4 regions of the Thermoanaerobacterium sp. CMT5567-10 genome follow, and region 3 is predicted to be linked to each of the others. Evidence: riboswitches for the same ligand, from Rfam matches in the RefSeq annotation. Region 3 holds a riboswitch; each other region holds the start of a gene.
The links. A riboswitch is a leader RNA that binds a small molecule or an ion and turns the genes downstream of it on or off. The one in region 3 is predicted to bind S-adenosylmethionine.

Region 1: it holds a riboswitch for S-adenosylmethionine, as region 3 does, so the genes downstream of both, metK (methionine adenosyltransferase) here and Q2T46_RS08310 (homoserine dehydrogenase) in region 3, are expected to answer to the same signal.
Region 2: it holds a riboswitch for S-adenosylmethionine, as region 3 does, so the genes downstream of both, Q2T46_RS12170 (methionine ABC transporter ATP-binding protein) here and Q2T46_RS08310 (homoserine dehydrogenase) in region 3, are expected to answer to the same signal.
Region 4: it holds a riboswitch for S-adenosylmethionine, as region 3 does, so the genes downstream of both, metA (homoserine O-succinyltransferase) here and Q2T46_RS08310 (homoserine dehydrogenase) in region 3, are expected to answer to the same signal.

Annotation. Positions count from the first base shown of each region.
Region 1 covers NZ_CP130558.2:2,296,033-2,301,544, forward strand. The annotation lists gene Q2T46_RS11605 (rubrerythrin family protein) at 1-119, shown strand, start outside; gene Q2T46_RS11610 (IS1634 family transposase) at 348-2,060, opposite strand; SAM riboswitch class I at 2,314-2,416, shown strand; gene metK (methionine adenosyltransferase) at 2,489-3,676, shown strand; gene Q2T46_RS11620 (HD-GYP domain-containing protein) at 3,789-4,394, opposite strand; gene Q2T46_RS11625 (hypothetical protein) at 4,639-5,208, shown strand; gene Q2T46_RS11630 (ATP-dependent RecD-like DNA helicase) at 5,276-5,512, shown strand, end outside.
Region 2 covers NZ_CP130558.2:2,398,603-2,404,114, forward strand. The annotation lists gene spoVB (stage V sporulation protein B) at 1-206, shown strand, start outside; gene Q2T46_RS12160 (MetQ/NlpA family ABC transporter substrate-binding protein) at 267-1,103, opposite strand; gene Q2T46_RS12165 (methionine ABC transporter permease) at 1,117-1,797, opposite strand; gene Q2T46_RS12170 (methionine ABC transporter ATP-binding protein) at 1,784-2,806, opposite strand; SAM riboswitch class I at 2,887-2,989, opposite strand; gene Q2T46_RS12175 (BglG family transcription antiterminator) at 3,205-5,289, shown strand; gene Q2T46_RS12180 (hypothetical protein) at 5,372-5,512, shown strand, end outside.
Region 3 covers NZ_CP130558.2:1,603,543-1,609,054, reverse strand. The annotation lists gene dnaX (DNA polymerase III subunit gamma/tau) at 1-1,555, shown strand, start outside; gene Q2T46_RS08320 (YbaB/EbfC family nucleoid-associated protein) at 1,628-1,963, shown strand; gene recR (recombination mediator RecR) at 1,977-2,576, shown strand; SAM riboswitch class I at 2,831-2,933, shown strand; gene Q2T46_RS08310 (homoserine dehydrogenase) at 2,997-4,289, shown strand; fluoride riboswitch at 4,360-4,420, shown strand; gene crcB (fluoride efflux transporter CrcB) at 4,478-4,879, shown strand; gene crcB (fluoride efflux transporter CrcB) at 4,879-5,250, shown strand; gene Q2T46_RS08295 (HD-GYP domain-containing protein) at 5,294-5,512, shown strand, end outside.
Region 4 covers NZ_CP130558.2:865,214-870,725, reverse strand. The annotation lists gene Q2T46_RS04540 (acyltransferase family protein) at 1-212, shown strand, start outside; gene Q2T46_RS04535 (APC family permease) at 251-1,606, opposite strand; partial or broken gene metA (homoserine O-succinyltransferase) at 1,758-2,674, opposite strand; SAM riboswitch class I at 2,738-2,846, opposite strand; gene Q2T46_RS04525 (hypothetical protein) at 2,940-3,383, opposite strand; gene Q2T46_RS04520 (YtrH family sporulation protein) at 3,380-3,706, opposite strand; gene Q2T46_RS04515 (geranylgeranyl reductase family protein) at 3,811-4,974, shown strand; gene copZ (copper chaperone CopZ) at 5,051-5,275, shown strand; gene cysK (cysteine synthase A) at 5,438-5,512, shown strand, end outside.

The sequences.
Region 1 (5,512 bases), 690 kb from region 3:
AAGACATAAATATTTCTAAAGTTTATATTTGCCCAGTATGTGGCTATACTGCAATTGATACAGCACCAGAAAAATGCCCTGTATGTGGTGTATCAAGAGATAAGTTTGTTGAATTCTAAAAGGCAAAAATAACCCCTTCATTATTCATATATAGTTAATTTATTAGTGCTTGGGAATACTCAAGCACTTTTTACGTGCAGACTAAAATTTTTTAAGTTGACTTCTTAAATATACTGTGTTATTATATCCTGACTTTTGCAGCAAAAAAGGATAAAAAAAGCCCATAAGCCCTTTAAAATGAAGGCTTTCGGGCTTTCTGTTTTTGTCAATAAGTTGTAGTGGAAATGTCATTTTTTTACTTCTCCTAAAATTTTTTTAATCTCTCCTAATGTCATAATCTTTTTCCCAAAATCAATACCTAATTCTTTACCTATATCTTCAAGAACATCATTATTAAAATCAAACAGGTAATAATTTTCTTGTATGTAACTGCAGGATGCTTTTGCTAGACTCTCAAGTATAGCTGAAACAGAATATTTTCCATTTAATCTATATTCAAGTATCCTCACAATTACAAGTGATATAAAGCATATCAGAAAATGAGCATCAATATGCTCTTTTAGTGATAAATACACCGGTCTGCTTTCGATATCACTTTTAGTTATTTTAAAAGATTCTTCTATTTTCCAAAGGCCACGGTACATTTCAATAATTTTATCATCAGATTCTTTGTATTCGCTAGTAACTATTGCATAGTATCCATCAAATCTTTCTTCTTCTTTTAGTTTTTCCTCATCAAATGCTAAGTGTTGATGAGCACTTTCTAATATTTCGCCAGTTTCTTCATCAAAAATGAGATTCTTTACATATTTGGAAGCACCGTAAGATGTAGCTTTATTGTATTTTGCTGGATTTTTAATTAGGTCTTTTGCTTTCTCTATTGTAGCAGCTCGTTCATATTTTGCTTTTAAGGCATACTCTTCACTATAGAAAATAACCTGTTTTTCATCAACTACCTTTTTCATTTTTTTGCCTTTAGTGGTGGTTACTAATATTTCTCTTGGATAAAGTCTGGATTTTATCTTGAAGCTATCTCCTCTGTATGTATATCCATTTTCGTCAAGGACATATTTCTTAAATTCCTTATCCGCACAACGAACAGAATAGCTAAATACATAACCATTACCAGCAGATAAAGTATACCAAATGTTATCGCCAGTAATGATGCCTTTATCAGCAACTACAATAATTCTTCCCAAAGAATAATCATGTTGTATTTTCCTTAACATAGGCATAAGTGTAGTTTTATCTAGAGCATTACCAGGAAAAAGTTTATATGTAATAGGTATACCATTGGTGTCCATAAATAATCCCATCTGCACAATTGGATCTGGTCTATGTTCTTTAGAAACGCCTTTTTTACGCAATTCATCTTGTTCATCAATTTCAAAATAATAATTGGTAACATCGTAATAAACTAGATTAGTATTTCGTTCATATAAAGACTTAATATGCTCATGAACCCAAAGTTGCAAAGCATCACTATGCTTATTGAAAAAAGATAAACATCTGTAGATATCATCCAAAGAAAAATCAGACCTCTCAAAGAATATATCTCTATTCTCATAAGTCTTTTTCTTTGAAGCAGGATACAATAAGCGTGAAAATACGAGAAGTTTCATAATAGCATTAGCATCATACTCTTCTTTTGAATGACGCTGCCTGTTTTTCAAAAATTTATCCAATTCAAGCTCATGATAAATCTTACTAAATGCAGCATAGCCAAAGTTTTTACGGTTATCCGTATTAACCAAAAGTCTTTCATTAGGAGAAAAATTAAGAGCAATTGGAGCCTTTTTCATGGCTTTTTGTTCATTCAATTCTTTAACCTTTTGTTCAAAAAAAGCGATAGGATCATCGTATTGTTTTTGAAGTTCATCGAGGTATCCAAGGGATTTAATAGTAACAGTCCTTGTATGCCCTCTTTCTTTATCGCGATATCCATCTGCAATAGATAAGTATATTCTTCCGGAACTACGTTTGCTTTTCTTTAAATACACATTAAACTCCCCCAATAAAATTCAATATAACTATATTATACCACAATCCATAATAATCCGCAACCAAAATATGACAAAAATTTAAAAAAATTTTACCCGGAATCGTTAGTAAAATTGCTGGTTCCGGGTTACGCTACATAAAATTTTGCTGCAAAACTAGGGTACTCAAGCACTTTTTACGTGCAGACTAAAATTTTTTAAGTTGACTTCTTAAATATACTGTGTTATTATATTTTAAGTTAAATAACGAAAACTCTTATCAAGAGAGGTGGAGGGAGGAGCCCTATGAAGCCCGGCAACCTGTCTTTATGACAAGGTGCTAATTCTCGCAGAAGGTAACTTCTGAAAGATGAGGGTGATTGTGCCTCTTCTTTTGGAGAGGTTTTATTTTGTTTAAGGTCTTTTATGAGATAAAAAGGAGGATATAAATGAAAAAATATTTTACTTCAGAATCTGTAACTGAAGGACATCCAGATAAAATTTGTGACCAAATATCTGATGCAATAGTTGATGAAATACTTAAAAATGATCCATATGCAAGGATAGCATGTGAGACGGCTGTAACAACAGGAATGGTTTTAGTTATGGGTGAAATTTCTACCAAGTGTTATGTGGACATACCTAAAGTCGCAAGAAAAGTCATAGAGGAGATAGGGTACACTCGCGCAAAATATGGTTTTGATGCAAGTACATGCTCTGTTCTTACATCTATTGATGAACAGTCTCCTGATATAGCGCTTGGAGTTGACAAAGCATTGGAAGTAAAAAAAGGTATTTCACATGATGACCTAGAAGAACAAGGTGCTGGGGACCAAGGCATGATGTTTGGATATGCATGTACAGAGACTCCTGAGCTTATGCCACTTCCTATATCGCTCGCTCATAGACTTGCTCGTAGACTGGCAGAGGTCAGAAAAAATGGTACATTAGATTATCTAAGGCCTGATGGAAAGACACAGGTAACAATAGAGTACATTGACGATGTTCCGAAGAGAGTAGACTCGATAGTCGTATCAACACAGCATTCACCTGATGTTGACCATGACAAGATAGAAAATGATGTAAAAGAATATGTCATAAAGCCAATTGTTCCGCCAGAGCTAATTGATGAGGATACGAAGATATACGTAAATCCGACAGGAAGGTTTGTTGTCGGTGGGCCACAAGGCGACAGTGGGCTTACAGGTAGAAAGATAATAGTTGATACTTACGGCGGATATGCTAGGCATGGCGGTGGAGCTTTTTCTGGCAAAGATCCGTCAAAAGTTGATAGATCTGCTGCATACGCTGCAAGGTATGTTGCGAAAAATATTGTTGCTGCTGGCCTTGCTGACAAGTGCGAGGTTCAACTGGCGTATGCGATAGGTGTTGCTACACCATTAGAAGTAAATATTGATACTTTTGGCACTGGTAAGATTCCTGATGACGAAATATCAGATATTGTAAAGAAAGTATTTGATTTAAGACCTGCTGCAATCATAAGAGATCTTGATTTAAGAAGGCCTATTTATAGGCAAGTTGCTGCATACGGACATTTTGGGAGAACAGACCTTGACCTTACATGGGAGAGAACTGATAGAGTAGAAATACTAAAGAAACTTGCTTTCAATAAATAAATTTTAAGCCCGGAAAAATTCCGGGCTTGCGGCACTTTTATATATCTATAGCCGCATTAATAATGTGTACGCTACGCTAATAATATTATAACACATAATTTTAAAAAATCTATTAGATGGCAATTCCCTTATTATGATTATTTTTATCAAGAGATGATTTGCTGTTTTTTAATACATTTTCCAGCGCTGAAACTAACATCTGATTGTATTTTGTACCGCATTCTCTTAAATCTTGAATTGCTTCCTTAAAGCTTTTTACCTTTTTATAAGCGTATAGTCTTTTATTTGTCATAGCATCAAAAGAGTCACAAATAGCTACTATTTGAGCACTTAATGGGATAAACTTAAGACCGTAAGGGTACCCCGAGCCATCCAATCTTTCGTGATGGTATAAAACAGCAGGTATTAAATACATAAGTGGAGGCAGCACTTCCAGCATATTTGCACCGTAACTGGAATGCAATTTGATAAGATCGTATTCTGCATCTGTAAGTTTGTCTGGCTTTGCTAAAATGCTAATTGGTATCATCAATTTGCCTATATCATGCAGAAGTGCACCTTTATATATTGATATCTGTTCCTTTGGCTCCAATCTAATTATATTAGCAATCTTAAAAGATAATTTTGCAACTCTTAGACTGTGTTTGTATGTCTCATAATTATAGTTTTTTAGTGACATCAAAAGATGCGATATAAGTTTATCTTCATCATAATTCATATTCTTTTTCTCCTTTTTTCGACATTTTCTATTATATTATAAATTTTGATAACAGTCAATAAATGTATATGTTGTAATAAAATTCAAAAAAAAAAAAAAAAAAAAAAAAAAAAAAAAAAAAAAAAAAAAAAAAAAAAAAAAAATCAGAAAATTATGATTAATTCTTGATAATTATTTATTGACTTTGGAAAAATTATCTTATATAATAAATACAAACATAAGTTCGCACAAAGGAGTAATGGAGATGAGAAATGTTGAGATGCCAGATGTGTACCTTGCTATTTTACCTTATTATATAGATGAATACGGAAATGGAACAGAACTTATAGACTTGGATGGTAATGTATCGTATATAAAGTGCAGTGTAAAAAGTTGCTTAAATAAGACGCTAAAAAGATATGCTGTAGACTTAAGTGCTATAAGAGAAAAGTATGCGAAAAGCCTTGGCATAAGAAATTCATTTCCAATTCCATTAGCTCGTGACTTTACTTTGATACAGTTAAAGGTGAGGATCCCTAAGGTAGCAAAGGACACTGCTTACGGATATATATGTTATGAAAAAATAAGGAAGATAGAAGAGTGTGCATCATTTAGTTTAATATACGTAGGTGAAAGCAATATAAAAGTTTATCAAAAGAAGGCATCAATAGAGAAACACATGAGAGATGCTTCTATGATGAAGACGTTTTTTGCTAATTTAGATTCGTTAAATTATGACGACAAAGCCATGTACAATCTTCCTGCAACAAAGGCAGATATAGCACTTTTATACGAAGAGATCGTTAAGATAAAGTTTAAAATTGAAAAAATGTGATATGTGCTTCAAATATAATTAAAAATAATATACAATGTTAATAGAATAAGGCAAAGTAGGGATAAGAATGGTGGAAATAGTAGGTACGGTTGAGGAGATAATATTTAAAAACGAACAAAATGGATATGCTGTATTAGAGCTTAATTCTAAAACAGATTCTATTACTGTTGTGGGCTATATGCCGTACGTGGGAATCGGTGAGACTTTAAAGATTGAAGGAGAATGGATGACACACCCTGATTATGGGGAACAGGTAAAAGTATCAAAGTATGAAATGATAGCACCATCAACATTGTACGGCATG
Region 2 (5,512 bases), 800 kb from region 3:
TTTTTAAACCACTTATATCTGCGCTTATAATGAGCATAGCTGATACAATTATGTATTTTAACTTGATAATGGTAATATCTAATAAATGGATCGTAATGTTTATTACTGTATCATCTGGATTAGCCTTGTATCTTTTGGTAAGTTATATTATAAGACTGCCATATTTGAATGATTTAAACAAGTTAATATTTTCAAGGAGTAAATGAAAGATTTAATTTATAGCAAAAAATAAACCCGTGAGACACGGGCTTTTATTTACTAAGATTTCAAAATGCTGGTACTATAGCACCTTTGTACTTGTCTTCTATGAATTTTTTGACTTCCTCGGAATTTAAAGCTTTTGCTAATTTTTGTATAGCAGCGTCATTCTGATTGTCAGGTCTTACAACCAATACATTAGCATACGGTGAATCTTTGTCTTCCATGAAAATTGCATCTTTTAATGGATTTAAATTTGCCTCTAATGCAAAGTTTGTATTTATTATTGCTAAATCTACGTCTTGAAGTGTCCTTGGCAGTTGAGGTGCTTCAAGCTCTACAATTTTTAAATGTTTAGGATTATCGACAATATCTCTGGGAGTTTGTGTTAGTCCATTTGAATCCTTCAATTTTATTAAACCCTCTTTTTGTAACAGCAACAATGCTCTTCCTTCATTTGTAGCATCATTTGGGATTGCCACTGTTGCGCCGTCTTTTATTTCATCTTTCGATTTTATCTTTTTTGAATAAGCTCCCATTGGTTCTACGTGTACTTTGACTAAAGGAACTAACTTTACATTTTTTTTCTTCTCGAAATCCTCTAAATACGGGACGTGTTGGAAGAAATTGGCGTCGATTTGTTTATCGGCCAATGCCGTATTAGGAGTTACATAGTCAGTAAATTCTTTTATTTCGAGATCTACTCCTTCTTTTGCTAAAATTGGCTTTACTACATTAAGTATTTCTGCGTGAGGATTTGGGGTTGCCCCTACAACTATTTTTGTCATTTTGTCTGAATTATTACCTGCATTTGAGCTGGTCTCATTATTATTTGATTTAGTGCAGCCTACAATGGCGAATGATAATGTCAATATTAATGTAATCAATAATATTATTTTTTTCATCTATACCATCCTTTCATCTTTTATCAACCTTTTTTGCCAGGTAGTTTCCTAATCTTTGTACGATTTCTACAAAGACGATTAAAACGATTATTGTTGCAATAAGTACATCTGTTTCATATCTTTGATATCCATACCTTATAGCTAGATCTCCAAGTCCACCTCCTCCGATAGCACCTGCCATAGCAGAATATCCCAAAATATTTATGATTGTAAGAGTTACACCCAATATCAGTGATGGTAGTGACTCTGGTATCATGACTTTAAATATTATCTGAGGTATTGTTGCACCAACAGATATTGATGCTTCTATGACACCCCAATCAACTTCTTTTAGAGATGACTCAATTACTCTTGCTACAAAAGGGGCAGCCGCAACTGACAGAGGTACTATTGCTGCTGTTGGTCCAATTGTAGTACCTACTATAAGCCTTGAAAGTGGGAAAATCGCAATTATAAGAATTATAAATGGTACTGATCTCATAATGTTAATGATGGTACCCAATATGTGGTTTAGTTTGATGTTTTCAGATAAATGGCCTTTATCTGTTATTACAAGTATTATTCCTAGCGGTAGACCTATTATTACAGAAAAAAGGGTAGAGAAAAATACCATATACAGTGATTCCCACAAAGGCTGCTCCATAAGCTGCCATAAGTTTATTAAGTATTGTATTGTGTTACTAAATGATACCATTTTTAAGCACCTCTATTCTAAGGCTGTTTTTTTCTAAAAATTTTATTGCATCTTTTATAGAACTTGGATCTCCATTAATCTTTATAAGGAGATTTCCTATTTGAGAGTTCTGGACTCTTTCTATATTTCCAGAAATTATATTTACATCAACATTAAACTTTTTTATCATATGTGATATTACAGGCTCGTTGCTACTGCTACCAAAGAATGACAGACGCAATATTTCTTCATTTGGATTCTTGTCGTCTATGAGGATGTCAGGAGGAAGCTCTGCTATCATATCTTTTAAAAATCTTTTCGACGTTTCTGTAGAAGGATTGGAAAAAATGTCTATTACATTTCCTTCTTCGATGATAACGCCATTTTCTAAAACAGCGACTCTATCACATAAGTTTCTTATGACTGACATTTCATGTGTTATGACGACTATTGTTATACCGTATTGTTTGTTTATGTTTCTAAGTAAGTTTAATATTGATTCTGTCGTAGTCGGGTCCAATGCAGATGTCGCTTCATCTGATAAGATTATATCGGGGTTGTTGGCAAGCGCCCTTGCTATGCCGACTCTTTGTTTTTGACCACCAGATAGTTGTGAAGGATATGCGTATTTCTTGTCTTTAAGATCCACAACTTCAAGCAGTTCATTTACACGCTTTTTTATAACAGAATCTTTAGCTTTTGAGATTCTTAAAGGAAAAGCTATGTTTTCATACACTGTAGAGTTCATTAAAAGATTGAAATGCTGAAATATCATGCCAATCTTTTTTCTCATTTCACGAAGTTCTTTTGGGCTTAACTTTGTCATTTCAGTACCATTTATGGAAATGCTTCCGGTTGTAGGCTTTTCAAGCATGTTTATGCACCTAATCAACGATGATTTGCCTGCACCGCTTAAGCCCATTATGCCGTATATTTCTCCATCATTTATTGTTAAATTGATGTCTTTGAGTGCAACTACATCTTTTCCATTTGTGTTGTAGACTTTACTTAGATTTTTAATTGATATCAAAATATTTCACCCTCTTTATGAAAAGTTGGAACGTCAAAAATGCAATAAAAAAAACCTCCCAATGAAAGAGGTTAGTTCCTCTCTCATCTCTCAGCATTAAAGCCGCAGGAATTGGCACCATTGCACTTTCGTGCCGGTTGCCGGGTTTCATCGGGCCAGTCCCTCCACCTCTCTGGATAAGAGAATAATTTCATTTTAAATTGTTAAAATGATTATATAGGATTAAAAATGAAAAGTCAAGCAAAATTTTCATGTCCGGAGATATTAAATTTATGTCATTCTAATATTGACACAGTGCTTACAAGTTTATGTTGAATTATGAGAATAATTGCTTATAATATAAATGTAAGATAAGTTAACTTATTAATAATTTGTCATAGACGAAAGGACAAAATCTTATGAAAGAACTAAGTGGGCGCCAACTAGAGATTTTAAAAAAAGTTATGTCAAAAGAGATGTACAGCTTAGACGATATCGTCGCTAATTATAAATTAAGCAAAAGAACAATTTATAGAGAGATAAATGCCATAAATGAATACATCAAAGATTATAACTTAAAGTTAAAAAACAATGAAGGTGTTTTGACAGTAGATGGTAGCGACAGCGATATAGAGAAATTTAATTTTGATGTTATAGGTTATCGTCCTAGTGTAGATGCTGAGAAAAGGCGAAAATTAATTCTATCAGAGCTACTACAAATGAAAGAGCCTGTTAAGCTGGAGTATTTTGCAAGAGAGTACAATGTCACAACTGCTACAATTAGCTATGACATAAAAGAAATAGATAAATGGCTAAGTAGGCAAAATGTCACAATTGTGACTAAGCCAGGTGTGGGCATATATGTAAAAGGCGATGAAAGAAATATAAGGAAGGCTATAATAAATTTTCTCTATGACAATGTTGAGACGAAGGACTTAATGGAATTTTTAAATAGAGGGTACAATAATATAAACAGATTAAGTGAGGACATCAATGACAGGCTATTGCGACTTATCGATTATGACACAGTTTTGAAGATAGAGAAAGCTATACAAAGATTAGAGAAATCACTGGACTACGAGCTGGCTGAAAGCTCTTATATGGGGCTTACAGTTCACTTGGCATTGGCGTTAAAGAGAATAAAAGAAGGCGAAAAGATCAAAATAGGTAATGAAAGCCTTTTTGAACTTAAAAAATCAGATGAGTACAGATTTGCAGAAATGCTTGCAAAATATTTGGAAGAAGAATTTGATGTCTTTATTCCTGAAGATGAAATCGGTTATATAACAATTCATCTTCAAGGTGCCAGATATAGAGCAAACACTGAAGATGTAAATGACGAATTTGTAAATGAAGTTTTATACGAGATGATAGATGTTGCTGAAAGAGTATTTGGCACAAGTTTTAGAGATGATTCAATGCTTTTAAGTGGTTTAAAGACTCATTTAAGACCTACGATTTTTAGACTAAGGATGGGCCTTGCAATAAGGAATCCCCTTATAAGCGATATAAAAGATAGGTATAGTGCACTGTTTGAAAGGTGCATATCAATTGCAAATGTATTGAAGAATAAGCTTGATGTTGATGTTCCAGATGATGAGATTGGCTATATTGCGATGCATTTTGGAGCAGCTATAGCAAGGAAAAATGACAAAACGAAAAGGCATAATATTCTAGTGGTATGTGCAAGTGGAATAGGAACATCCAGAATGCTTCTATCAAAGCTTCAGATGTTTCCGCAGTTAAACATTGTAGATACTGTTTCAAGCCTTAGAGTAAAAGATTTTAAAGATAGAGATGATATTGACTTAATTGTATCTACTATACCTCTTGACATAAAGGACAAAAAAACGGTAATTGTCAATCCATTACTTTTAGACGATGACGTCAAAAAGTTAAAAGAGGCATTAAATACAGACTTCATAATGGATTTTTCCAGCAGAAAGGCAGAAGGCGATAAGTATAAAGAGCTTTTGCACATAGCCGAATATGGCAAAAGAATTATTGAATTGTGCAGCTCTCTTAAGTTTAAAGATATATTTGGGAAAAACTCAAAGACGATTATTGATTCTCTTTTAGATGATTTTGTTAATACGGGTGATTTAGACAAAGAAAAAATTGATTCAATAAAAGAGAAGCTTTTGGGAAGAGAGAGCCTTGGCAAGATTATTCTTCCTGGCAAAGGATTTGTGATCTACCATTGTACAGCATCTAGTTTAAATAAACCAATCATCATTTTTGGAAAAGTAAAAAGCGAAGTTAGAATGAAAAATTTAATCAATGATTATGAAATCATTAAGACAGCTTTTCTAATGGTTGCACCTGATAATGACAAGATGTGGATAGAGATACTTGGCGATTTAAGTGTTTCGTTTATAGAAAGCAAAGATCTTGTTGAAAAGCTGAATAGTACAAGCAATCTCGACGAAGCTAAAGAAATAGTGCAGAGGGCATTGATGGAAAAGTATTATGATGAGATTAAAAGGAATCTTGTAGGTGATTAAAATGTTTAGTATTTCATTAAAACAGCGAAAGATATTTTATGTGATGTTGTCTTTGGTGTGGATTATAACAGCAGCGTATTCCATGGTAAATGATACATTCACACATGGTATAGAAATTCTTTTATTTGGTGCATTTTTCATTGGAGGAATTGCACTTGTTCAAGGGTATATGATAAGAATGCTTAAAATGTATGATAAAAATTTAAAAAAAGGGATAAATAAC
Region 3 (5,512 bases):
GGTTTTAGGACAGAATCATATTGTTAGAACGTTAAGAAATCAGATAAAGACGGGAAGAATAGGACACGCTTATCTTTTTTGTGGGACTAGAGGCACAGGCAAAACCAGTGTTGCCAAGATTTTTGCAAAAGCAGTCAATTGTCCTAACAGTGTAGAAGGTGAGCCTTGCAATAGATGCCAAATATGTGAATCTGCAAACAACAATTCCCTTATAGATATAATAGAGATAGATGCAGCCTCAAATAACAGCGTTGATGATGTAAGAGAACTTAGAGACAATATAATATATGCACCATCTATATGTAAGTACAAAGTGTATATTATCGATGAGGTTCATATGCTATCAGGAAGTGCTTTTAATGCGCTTTTAAAAACGTTGGAGGAGCCGCCATCACATGCTATATTTATATTAGCTACTACAGAGCCAAACAAAATACCTGCAACTATTTTGTCAAGGTGTCAGAGATTTGATTTTAAAAGGATACCATCAAGAGTCATTTCACAAAATATAGAGAAGATTGCAAAAGACAGCAACATAAGCATAGAAAATAGAGCTATTGCGATGATTGCCCGTCATGGAAATGGCTCTATGAGAGATGCCATAAGCATACTTGAACAGTGTGTGTCATACAATGATGTTTTAACGTATGATGATGTATGTGACATTCTTGGTACTGTAAATGATGATACATTATACACTCTTGTAAAAAGCATAAATGATAGAAATGCAAAGGAAGTCATAAATCAGATAGATAAATTGATGCTTTATGGCATAGATGTAAGCAATTTGATCAAAGCGATGCTTTCATTTTTGAGGGACGTTGTTATTTACAAAACATGCGGTACAGAGTCCGAAGAAATATTAGAAACAGAGATAAACGATAAAATATTGAAGGCGTCGGAATTTGATATGTCGTTTTTGTCTAATGCCATAGAAAAATTGATAGATTTACAAGGGAAAATTAGATACGCGCAATCACCAAGAATATTATTTGAAATAACAGTATTGAAGCTTATAAATCCTGAAATATCACCTGATATAGACAGCATTTTAGATAGGATTAAGAAACTGGAAAGTAGATTGAATAACGTTAAAGTAGCATTTAATGGAGAAAATGATGATGGTATTATATCGAAAAAAGATGTAGTAAAATCCGAAAAGGGTGTTGAAGATGATAAAGTTGCTGCAGATGAAATAAAAAAAGAGCACATAGAAATTACTGAGAGTGCAGATAAAAGCGATAAAATCGATGTAAATGAAGTCTTTAATAAAGTATTGAATATAATAAAAAAAGATAGACCTATGATTTTTTCTTTTTTGAGTTTAGGCAAACCGTATTTGAAAGACGGTAATTTTATGATAGAATATCCAAAGGAGCATGAATTCTACAAAGATGAACTGAATAAAGTTGAAAATAAAGATTATATTAAAGATGTTATTAAGAAATTCACTGGAAAAGATTATATAGTGAACGTAGTAGTCAAAAAAAATGAAGATGACGAGTTGATTGAAGCGGTAAAAAAATATTTTGGCGATGTAGAAATTATAGATTAATTTATCACTACCCAGCCAAAATCAGCATATAAATAGGAAGAGAACACTAAATATTAATAGGAGGTATTGTGAATGGCAAAAGGAGGATTTCCTGGCGGTTTTAACATGAACAACATGATAAAACAGGCGCAACAGATGCAAGAGCAAATGAAGAAAGTGCAGGAAGAGCTTGAAAACAAGACGGTTGAAGAGTCTGCAGGCGGTGGAGCTGTAAAGGTAGTAGCCAATGGAAGAAAAGAATTGATCAGTATAAAGATTGATCCTGCCGTTGTTGATAAGGACGATGTGGAGATGCTAGAAGACCTAGTCTTAGCAGCAGTAAATCAGGCTTTAAGAAGTGCTGAACACATGATTGCAGAGGAAATGGGAAAAATTACAGGAGGCTTTAATATACCAGGCTTATTTTGAGGTGAATTAATTGATGAATGTTTATTCGAGGTCATTGTCAAGGCTTATTGATGAATTATCAAGACTTCCAGGTATTGGACGAAAAACAGCACAAAGACTTGCATTTTACATCTTGGATATGCCAAAAGATGACGTTATTAATTTATCTAATGCTATATTGGAGGCAAAAAACAATTTAAAATACTGCAACAAGTGTTATAATTTCACTGATAGCGATTTATGCAATATCTGTAGCGATGAAACCAGAGATTCATCTACTATTTGTGTGGTATCTGATCCGAAAGATGTAGTAGCTATGGAGAAAACAAGGGAGTATCGTGGTTTATACCATGTGCTGCATGGTGTAATTTCACCCATGGACGGTATAGGACCAGAAGATATAAAGATAAAAGAATTGCTAGAAAGGATTAATAATAACGACATAAAAGAGATTATTTTAGCGACAAATCCCGATATAGAAGGCGAAGCGACTGCTATGTACATTGCAAAACTTATAAAACCTTTTGGCATAAAAGTGACGAGGATAGCACATGGTGTACCTGTTGGTGGTGACCTCGAATATACTGATTCTGTTACTTTATCGAGGGCATTGGAAGGTAGAAGGGAAATGTAAATTTACAAAAATTAAATTCATATCAAAGTACCATAAAAATCATGGTAATAAGGAAAGAAAAGTTTCTTTCAAGCCATGATTTTTTTGTTCAGAATCAAGGAAATAATAATTAAGGAATATTGCTGAACACTTTTTTAATCAACTTTCAAGGAGAATTTTAAAATACAAGATACCAGAATTAAAAGAATGCTTGACTATAATAGTGTAAAGTGATAATATATTCATTAATAAATTTAAAAGAGAATATTGGAATCCTCTTATCAAGAGTGGTGGAGGGACTGGCCCGATGAAACCCGGCAACCGGCATTTATTTACGCTTGGTGCCAAATCCTGCAGGAAATACCTGAGAGATGAGAGGAGCGGCGTATTTTGGCCCTCTTCTCATTGAAGAGGGCCAAAAATTTTTAGGAGGTATGCCACATGGAATTTAAGATTGGATTGCTGGGATTTGGAACAGTAGGAAGCGGAGTCTATAAAATAGTCACATCAAGAAAACAGCATATAAAACAAAAAACGGGGTTTTATCCTGAAATAAAAAAAATACTAGTGAAGCATCCTGATAAACCGAGAAATATTAATGGTATAGATGAAATACTAACAATTGATGCTAACGAAATCTTGTGTGATAGCGAAATAAGTGCAATAATTGAAGTAATGGGAGGAGTTGATCCTGCTTACGATTACGTGAAAAAGGCGTTAATTTCTAAGAAGCATGTTATTACTGCAAACAAAGAGTTGATGGCAAAATATGGAGGCGAGCTTAGAAAAATGGCAGATGAAAATGGTGTATTTTTGAAATTTGAGGCAAGTGTTGCTGGAGCAATACCTGTTATACATCAGATTGAGAGACTCAAAATAACCGATGAAATAAATTTTGTGGGAGGAATAATAAACGGTACGACAAACTACATATTGACACAGATAATAGAAAAGGGAATGAAATATGATGAAGCACTTGCAGCTGCTCAAAAGCGAGGGTATGCGGAAAGCAATCCGGATTACGATATAAAAGGATTCGATGCTCTGTATAAGCTTGTGATTCTCATAAAAAAAGCATTTGATGTTGATGTTTCTGTTAATTCAATAATGAGATATGGTATAAATGAAATAAAATATGATGATATATATTATGCCGGAAAATGGGGATATAAAATTAAACCATTTGCATGGGCTAAATACGAGAAAGGCAATGTCTATGGGAGTGTAGAGCCTATACTAATAGAAGCTAACAATATTTTAGCAAGTGTTGGCGATGTAAACAATGCTGTTATACTGAGAGGAGATGGTTTCAAAGAGCTTATTTTTATTGGAAAAGGTGCAGGACAAATGCCTACAGGGGATTCAGTTGTTGCAGATTTAATAGATATACTATTGAATTACGGCATAAAAACAAATCGTACGGCAAAACATATTTCAGTTTTTAACGGTAGTTTTACAGATGTATTTTATATAAGACTTAAACTCTTTTACAAGTTTAATATAAAAAATATTTTAAAATTTTTTACTGATAATGGTGCTTCGTTTAAAGAGTCTGTTTATGATGGCAATACTTTTGCGGCAGTTTTCAAGCTTTTTGATAATGATATAAACAGGTTTATAGAAAGTTTAGAAAATAAAAAAATGAGTACGATAGAGAGTCTCTTCAAGGTGTTGTATAACGGCAATGAAGAGGATATTAGACATGTTAACACAATAGAAAGTGAAGTTATATAAAAAATTAGGCAAAATAGAATGTATATCATTATGAAATATTTACTTTAAAAACAAATCTGTGATATAATTGTTGTTGTAAGGTGATGGAGCTCACCTTTAAATGCATCGAAGCTGATGGCTCCTATTGGGTATACTAACTCAATAGGAGCTTATTTGTTACTATCTTATGAAAATGGAGGGCAATCTTCATGGAATACATCTATATAGGAATTGGCGGTTTTTTCGGTGCAATTTTGAGATATTTGATTTCGAGCTATTATCAAAGTATATTGCATACAGTATTTCCAATTGAGACATTCTTTATAAATATTTTTGGCTCATTTTTATTAAGTTATATATCAAATTTAACGCTTGAAGAATTTAAGGTTAATTTTAATATTAGATTGGCAATTACGACTGGGTTCATCGGTGCCTTTACTACATTTTCAACATTCACTAAAGAAACAATGGATCTATTGAGGAATGGAAGAATTGCAGTAGCTTTGATATATGTATTGCTATCGATATTTATTGGATTTATCATGTCATTTATAGGGTTTGAATTGGGAGATAAAACAGCAAAAATATTAAAAGGACGTGAAGAAAATTGATGTCAAATATTTTTTTAGTAGGTTTAGGAGGAGTTTTCGGTGCAATTTCAAGGTATGAGATATCTAGGCATATTAAGGAAAACAGAGAGTTTGTGGTGCCTATTGAAACATTTGTGGTCAATGTATTAGGTGCATTTCTCTTGAATGTTTTGTCAAACCCTAAGATTGTACATTTTTTTGATAATGATGTTAAGTTGTTTATTATGACAGGATTTATTGGAGCGTTTACCACTTATTCTACCTTTTCACATGAAACGATACACCTTCTTCGCCAAAAGCACTATGCACACGCTTTTTTATACTCTGCGTCCACCGTCATTGTTGGTCTTATCGGAGCTTATTTAGGATATTATATTGGAAATCTATTTTAAATATTGTAGTATAATATTGATGATACGAGAAGGGATGGTTCTTTTGTTATTAGATTATTTTAAATTACTGTCAGCGTTATCGCTATCACTGGACATCCTTGAGAGAAGAAATTTTGGGCATGCTCGCAAAGTTGCATATGTTGCCATAAGATTGGCAAGAAATTTAAATATAAAAAGAGATGAAGAGTATAAAATATTTTATTCTGCTTTTCTCCATGACATAGGCAAAAGTGACGTATATGAAGATTTTTATTCAAACAAC
Region 4 (5,512 bases), 740 kb from region 3:
TTCCTCGACCATGGGAAAGCGTGGTAAATAAAACATTAAATAAAGTATCTTCTGAATATCCGCATACAACATTGATTGATTGGTATAAAGCAAGTTATGGCCATGATTCATTCTTTTCACCAGATGCAGTACATCTGGAGCCTTCTGGAGCAAAATACTTTGCTTCACTTATAGCAAAGACGATAAAAGACAACAATACAGATAGCAATTAAATAATGAATAAATAAAGGCTGCACTTTTTGCAGCCTTTTTAGCTTTTTAAGACTTTTCGTACTTCATCCAATTTTACTGAATTTTTGTATTTCATATAAATATAGAATGGTATTCCGCACATAAGCATTATGAATCCGTACATGACTGTCTCGGCTCCAGATCCGTATATTGTCCATATTGCGTAAATGAAGCCTAAAAGCGGCACAAATGAATTTTTGATGAAGCTTAGTACATTTACCTTCTTATCTCTTTTTATGAGAAGCATGATTTCAGATGCTGCCGTAAAAGCGTAAACAGGCAAGAAAGAAAGCGTAGCCAGCAATATTATGAACGTAAAGGCTGAGACTAAAGACTTTGTATAGTTCATCAACAACAGCAGATTAACCAGTACAGAACCTATAATCAACGAAACATGAGGTGTTTTGTATTTTGGATGTACTTTAGCAAAGATTTCAGGAAACAATCCATCTTTTCCTGCCGCATACGCAACACGGGCTGTTGATAAAAGCCATCCAACCGTCGTGCCAAGAACGCTTATTACAGAGCCAACAATAATTACAGTTGCTATGTTTTTACCTAAAAACTGTTTAAGTATGTCAGCAATTGGAGAAGCACTTTTTGCAAGTTCGTTTTGAGGCATTGCACCCATCGCAGAGAGATTTATAGCTAGATACATTACTACTGCGATTAATATGCCAAAAATCGTGCTTAACTTCACATTTCTTTCAGGGTTTTTGATTTCTTCAGCAGTTATCGACGCAGTTTCAAGTCCTACAAATGCCCATAATGTGGAAGTAGCTGCTGCAGACAGTGTATTTATGCCCTTTCCTGCTGGAAACAAAGGTAAAACATTGCTTGTTTTGAAATGCACTGCAGACACAATTATGAAAAATAAAAAAAGGCATACTTCAAAGACAGTTATGGTTGTTTGTGTCGAGCCAGCTCTTTTTACACCTATTATATTTATTATTGTAAAAATCCACAAAATAGCGCTTGTGTATAAAAAAGCTGCTAGGTGGCTTTGAGATAAAATTGGAAATAGAGCACTTGAGTAGCTTGCAACTGCTATGACTACAGCGGCATTTCCGATCCAAGAACCATTCCAGTAAAGCCATGCATTTATAAAACCTATAAAGTCGCCAAAAGCTAATTTTGAGTACTCATACGGACCACCAGCCTTTGGAATCTTTGAGCCTAGGTTTGCAAATGACAATGCTAAAAGGATTGACCCTATGCCTGTAATGAGCCATGCAAGTATTGTTGCACCGGGACCGGACTTTGATGCTAATGTAGCTGGAAGCATAAATATGCCAGATCCCATCATGTTGCCTGTCACTAATGCTGTCGCAATAAATAAGCCTATGTCTTTTTTGAGCTTTTGTGTTTTCTCCATATATATGATTCCTTTCTATAAATTTTTAAAATAGCATAATTAAATTAGCACAGAGCAGTAAAAAAGTCAATGAATAATTTTGCAGGATATATATAAAAATATGCAGGAATAGAAGATTATCGACATCTCTATTCCTGCACAAATATATTGTCTATTCAATGGAGTTTATGTCATACGGCGTTTTTTGATATACGTAGTAATTTAACCAGTTTGAAAAGAGCAGGTTTGCATGGCTTCTCCACTTTACAATTGGTTCATTGTTGGGGTCATCTCCCGGGAAATAATGTTTTGGTATTTTTATCGGTATGCCTTTTTTTAAGTCTCTTTCGTATTCCGATTTCAGTGTCAATGGATCGTATTCAGAGTGGCCTGTGACAAATATTTGTCTGCCATTTTTTGCGCTTATTATATATAGCCCTGCTTCATTTGATTCAGCAAGTATTTCAAGGTCATCAACTAATTGGATATCTTCCTTTCTTACTTCTGTGTACCTGGAATGGGGAGCATAAAATTCGTCGTCAAAACCTCGCAGTAAATCGACATTTTTTTGGATACTTTATGCAGAAATACGCCGAACATTTTCTCTTTTAAAGGGTATTTAGGAATGCCATAATGGTAATAAAGACCAGCTTGAGCACCCCAGCAAATATGAAATGTAGAGTACACATTGTGTTTACTCCATTCCATTATCTCTTTAAGCTCATGCCAGTAATCAACATCCGAAAAGTCCAAGGTTTCTACCGGTGCTCCTGTTATAATAAGTCCATCAAATTTTTCGTATTTTATATCATCAAATGTTTTGTAAAAAGTTTCCAAATACTCTGGTGCAGTGTTTTTAGGTTTATGAGAGGCAGTATATAGAAATGTTAAATCTATCTGCAAGGGATTATTGCTAAGAAGTCTTAATAGCTGTGTTTCTGTGACGCTTTTTGTAGGCATTAAGTTTAAGATTGCGATTTTTAGTGGCCGTATGTCTTGATGAATCGCTCTTTCTTCGGCCATCACAAATATGTTTTCCTTTGCTAAAATATCAATTGCAGGTAGTCCGTCAGGTATTTTTATTGGCATTTTTGTACCTCCTTAAGCGTAAAATAAAAACGCCTCCTGAGAAGAGGCGTAAATACTCACATCTTCTCATCTCCCAAAGCTAAACGCTTTGCAGGAATTAGCACCATTTTCATAAAAATATGACGGTTGCCGGGTTTCACAGGGCCAGTCCCTCCACCACTCTTGATGAGTTTTGAATTTATAATATTAAATTGTTAAATTAATTATATATTCGTTAATTGTTAATGTCAATAACAAGTTAACTTGCTCTTTATTTTTCCTTCATTTATTCATTTATCTGTGCGGTTATGTATATTTCTATTGTCGTACTTACTACAATGTGTTTTACTTTTAAAGATACTTTTTTATTCTCAATAGATAGAATTCGACCATCGAATATGTTAAAAATTAAATCTGGATTAATTTTTTCGACTTGCTTTCCATAAATATCTTTCAACTTTTCATTAACATATTTTTCAACTTCTATTCTGATTTTACTGTCACTATTAGAAACATAAGGTTTTATATCAGTTACTACTCTATACGATTGATTCTTTAATGATTCATTCAATTTTTCTATTTTTTCATTTAGTGCTGCATTGTTTAATTTATATGCATCTCTTTCAAATGATATTTTTTCGATCACGATGCCATTTACCACATTTACAATTGATCCCCCTATAATTACACCTATTAAAAAGACACTTACGAATGATGTGATTTTATTCATTTGAATTCACCTATTATGCAGGTAATCAATTTAAATCCGGAATAAGAACCTAGAAAAGCACCAGAAAGAATTAATCCTTGTTTTGCTAGCTGTGTAAATTCACCGCTAAAACCAATTTCAAGACCTCTTATTGTAGTAAAAGATCCTCCAAGCCCCACCAGTATAGCCCAAAGTCTTATATCTTTCAGTATGGAATTAATTATTTTTATGGGAGACTCAAATATGAAAAGGGATGAAAGAGAGCCTAAAATAGTACCACCAACGACTACACCAAGGGATGTAAAATATGGTATGAAAAAAATTCTGAATACTTTTATTAACATAAAACCACCTCATATATTTATATGCTTATCAAATTTAAAATATCTGATGTGCAACTTTTATTTGTTAAGCATTGCAATTATAATTTAATATAGAGGTGAAAAAAATGTATGATGTAATTATCATTGGCGGCGGACCTGCAGGATCTACATTAGCTAGAAAATTATCAACTCAAGGATATAGAGCTTTATTGATAGAAAAGCATACTATACCGAGATATAAAGCGTGCGGCGGTGGAATAACGCCAAGGTGCTATAAAATGTTAGATCTTGATATAAGTGATTATGTGGAGGATACCACATATAAGATTGCTTTTAAATTTCCAAACAATAAATCAGTAGTCCTAGAGACTGAAAAACCTATCATATATCAAGTGGATAGAACTAAATTTGATAAATATTTAATAGACAAAGCGAATGAAATGGGATGTGAAATACATGATGGAGAAACGGTTTTTGATTTTTACAACAATGACAAAGAAGTTGTTGTTGTGACAGACAAAGGCGAATATGAAACAAGGATATTAGTAGGTGCGGATGGAATAAACAGTACTGTGGCACATAAAGCAAATTTATTAAACGGCAAAAAAGGTATTGCACTTGAAGCAGAAATATACGTTGATAATAGCGATGTTGAAAGATTAAAGGGAGAAGTTGTGGTAGACTTTAATGCTATAAAATACGGCTACGGCTGGGTATTTCCCAAAAAAGATAGATTGTCTATCGGCGTTGGAACTTTTTTAAGTAAAACATCAAAAATAAAGGAAAATCTTTCTAATATGATTGACGAAATTGTAGTTGGCAATGTAGAAGAATGCAAAATATACGGGCATCAACTGTCATTTCAGAATGGAAGAAATGGGACATTTAACAATGATAAAATAATGCTAATTGGAGATGCCACAAGGCTTGCCGATCCATTTACAGGTGAGGGAATATACAATGCTTTGCTTACTGCAAATATATCATTTGACGTTATAAAAAAGCATTTCAATGGAGAATGCGAACTTGACGAATATACTCTTAGGCTTAATAGAGAAGTTGTGCCTGACATAAGATGGGCATACAGATTAGCGCAATTTACTTACAATAATATGGACTTCATAGAAAAATCAGTAAGATATTTTCCAAATGTGCTATCATACTTTGTAGATATAATGATGGGGGATAATAATTATATGAATTTTAAGATAAAAGTTCCATTGTATGCACTGGGTATAATGAAATCTAAGACGAAAATGAAAGTAGAAAGAGATGTGAACATAAAATAGTTGACATCAAGATGCAGTTAAATTAAACTATGTATAGGTAATACCCCTAATGAGTATATGAAAGGAGAGTTTAAATATGAGTTTATTTGGTCCAAAAGGCGAGACTACAACGATTGATGTAAGGGGAATGTCATGCAATCATTGCAAAATGACTGTAGAGAAAGCCTTAAAAGCACTTGATGGAGTATCAAAAGCGACAGTAGACTTAGATAAAGCCAATGTCACTGTAACATACGATCCCAAAAAAGTTACAATAGATAACATGAAAAAAGCAATTATTGATGCAGGATATGAAGCTTAAAATATTATAATTGTTTTATTTATGTTTAACCGCTAATGCGGTTATTTTTTTATATTTACTGTATAATAAAATTAAAAATATTATTTACAAAACTTATTAATTGATATATAATAAATACATAAAATCCAATCGGAATACTTAAAATTAAAAGGAGAGGATAAAATGTCAAAAATAGCAAAAAATCTTACGGATCTAATAGGTAATACACCGCTGCTGGAGCTGTCTAATTACAACCAA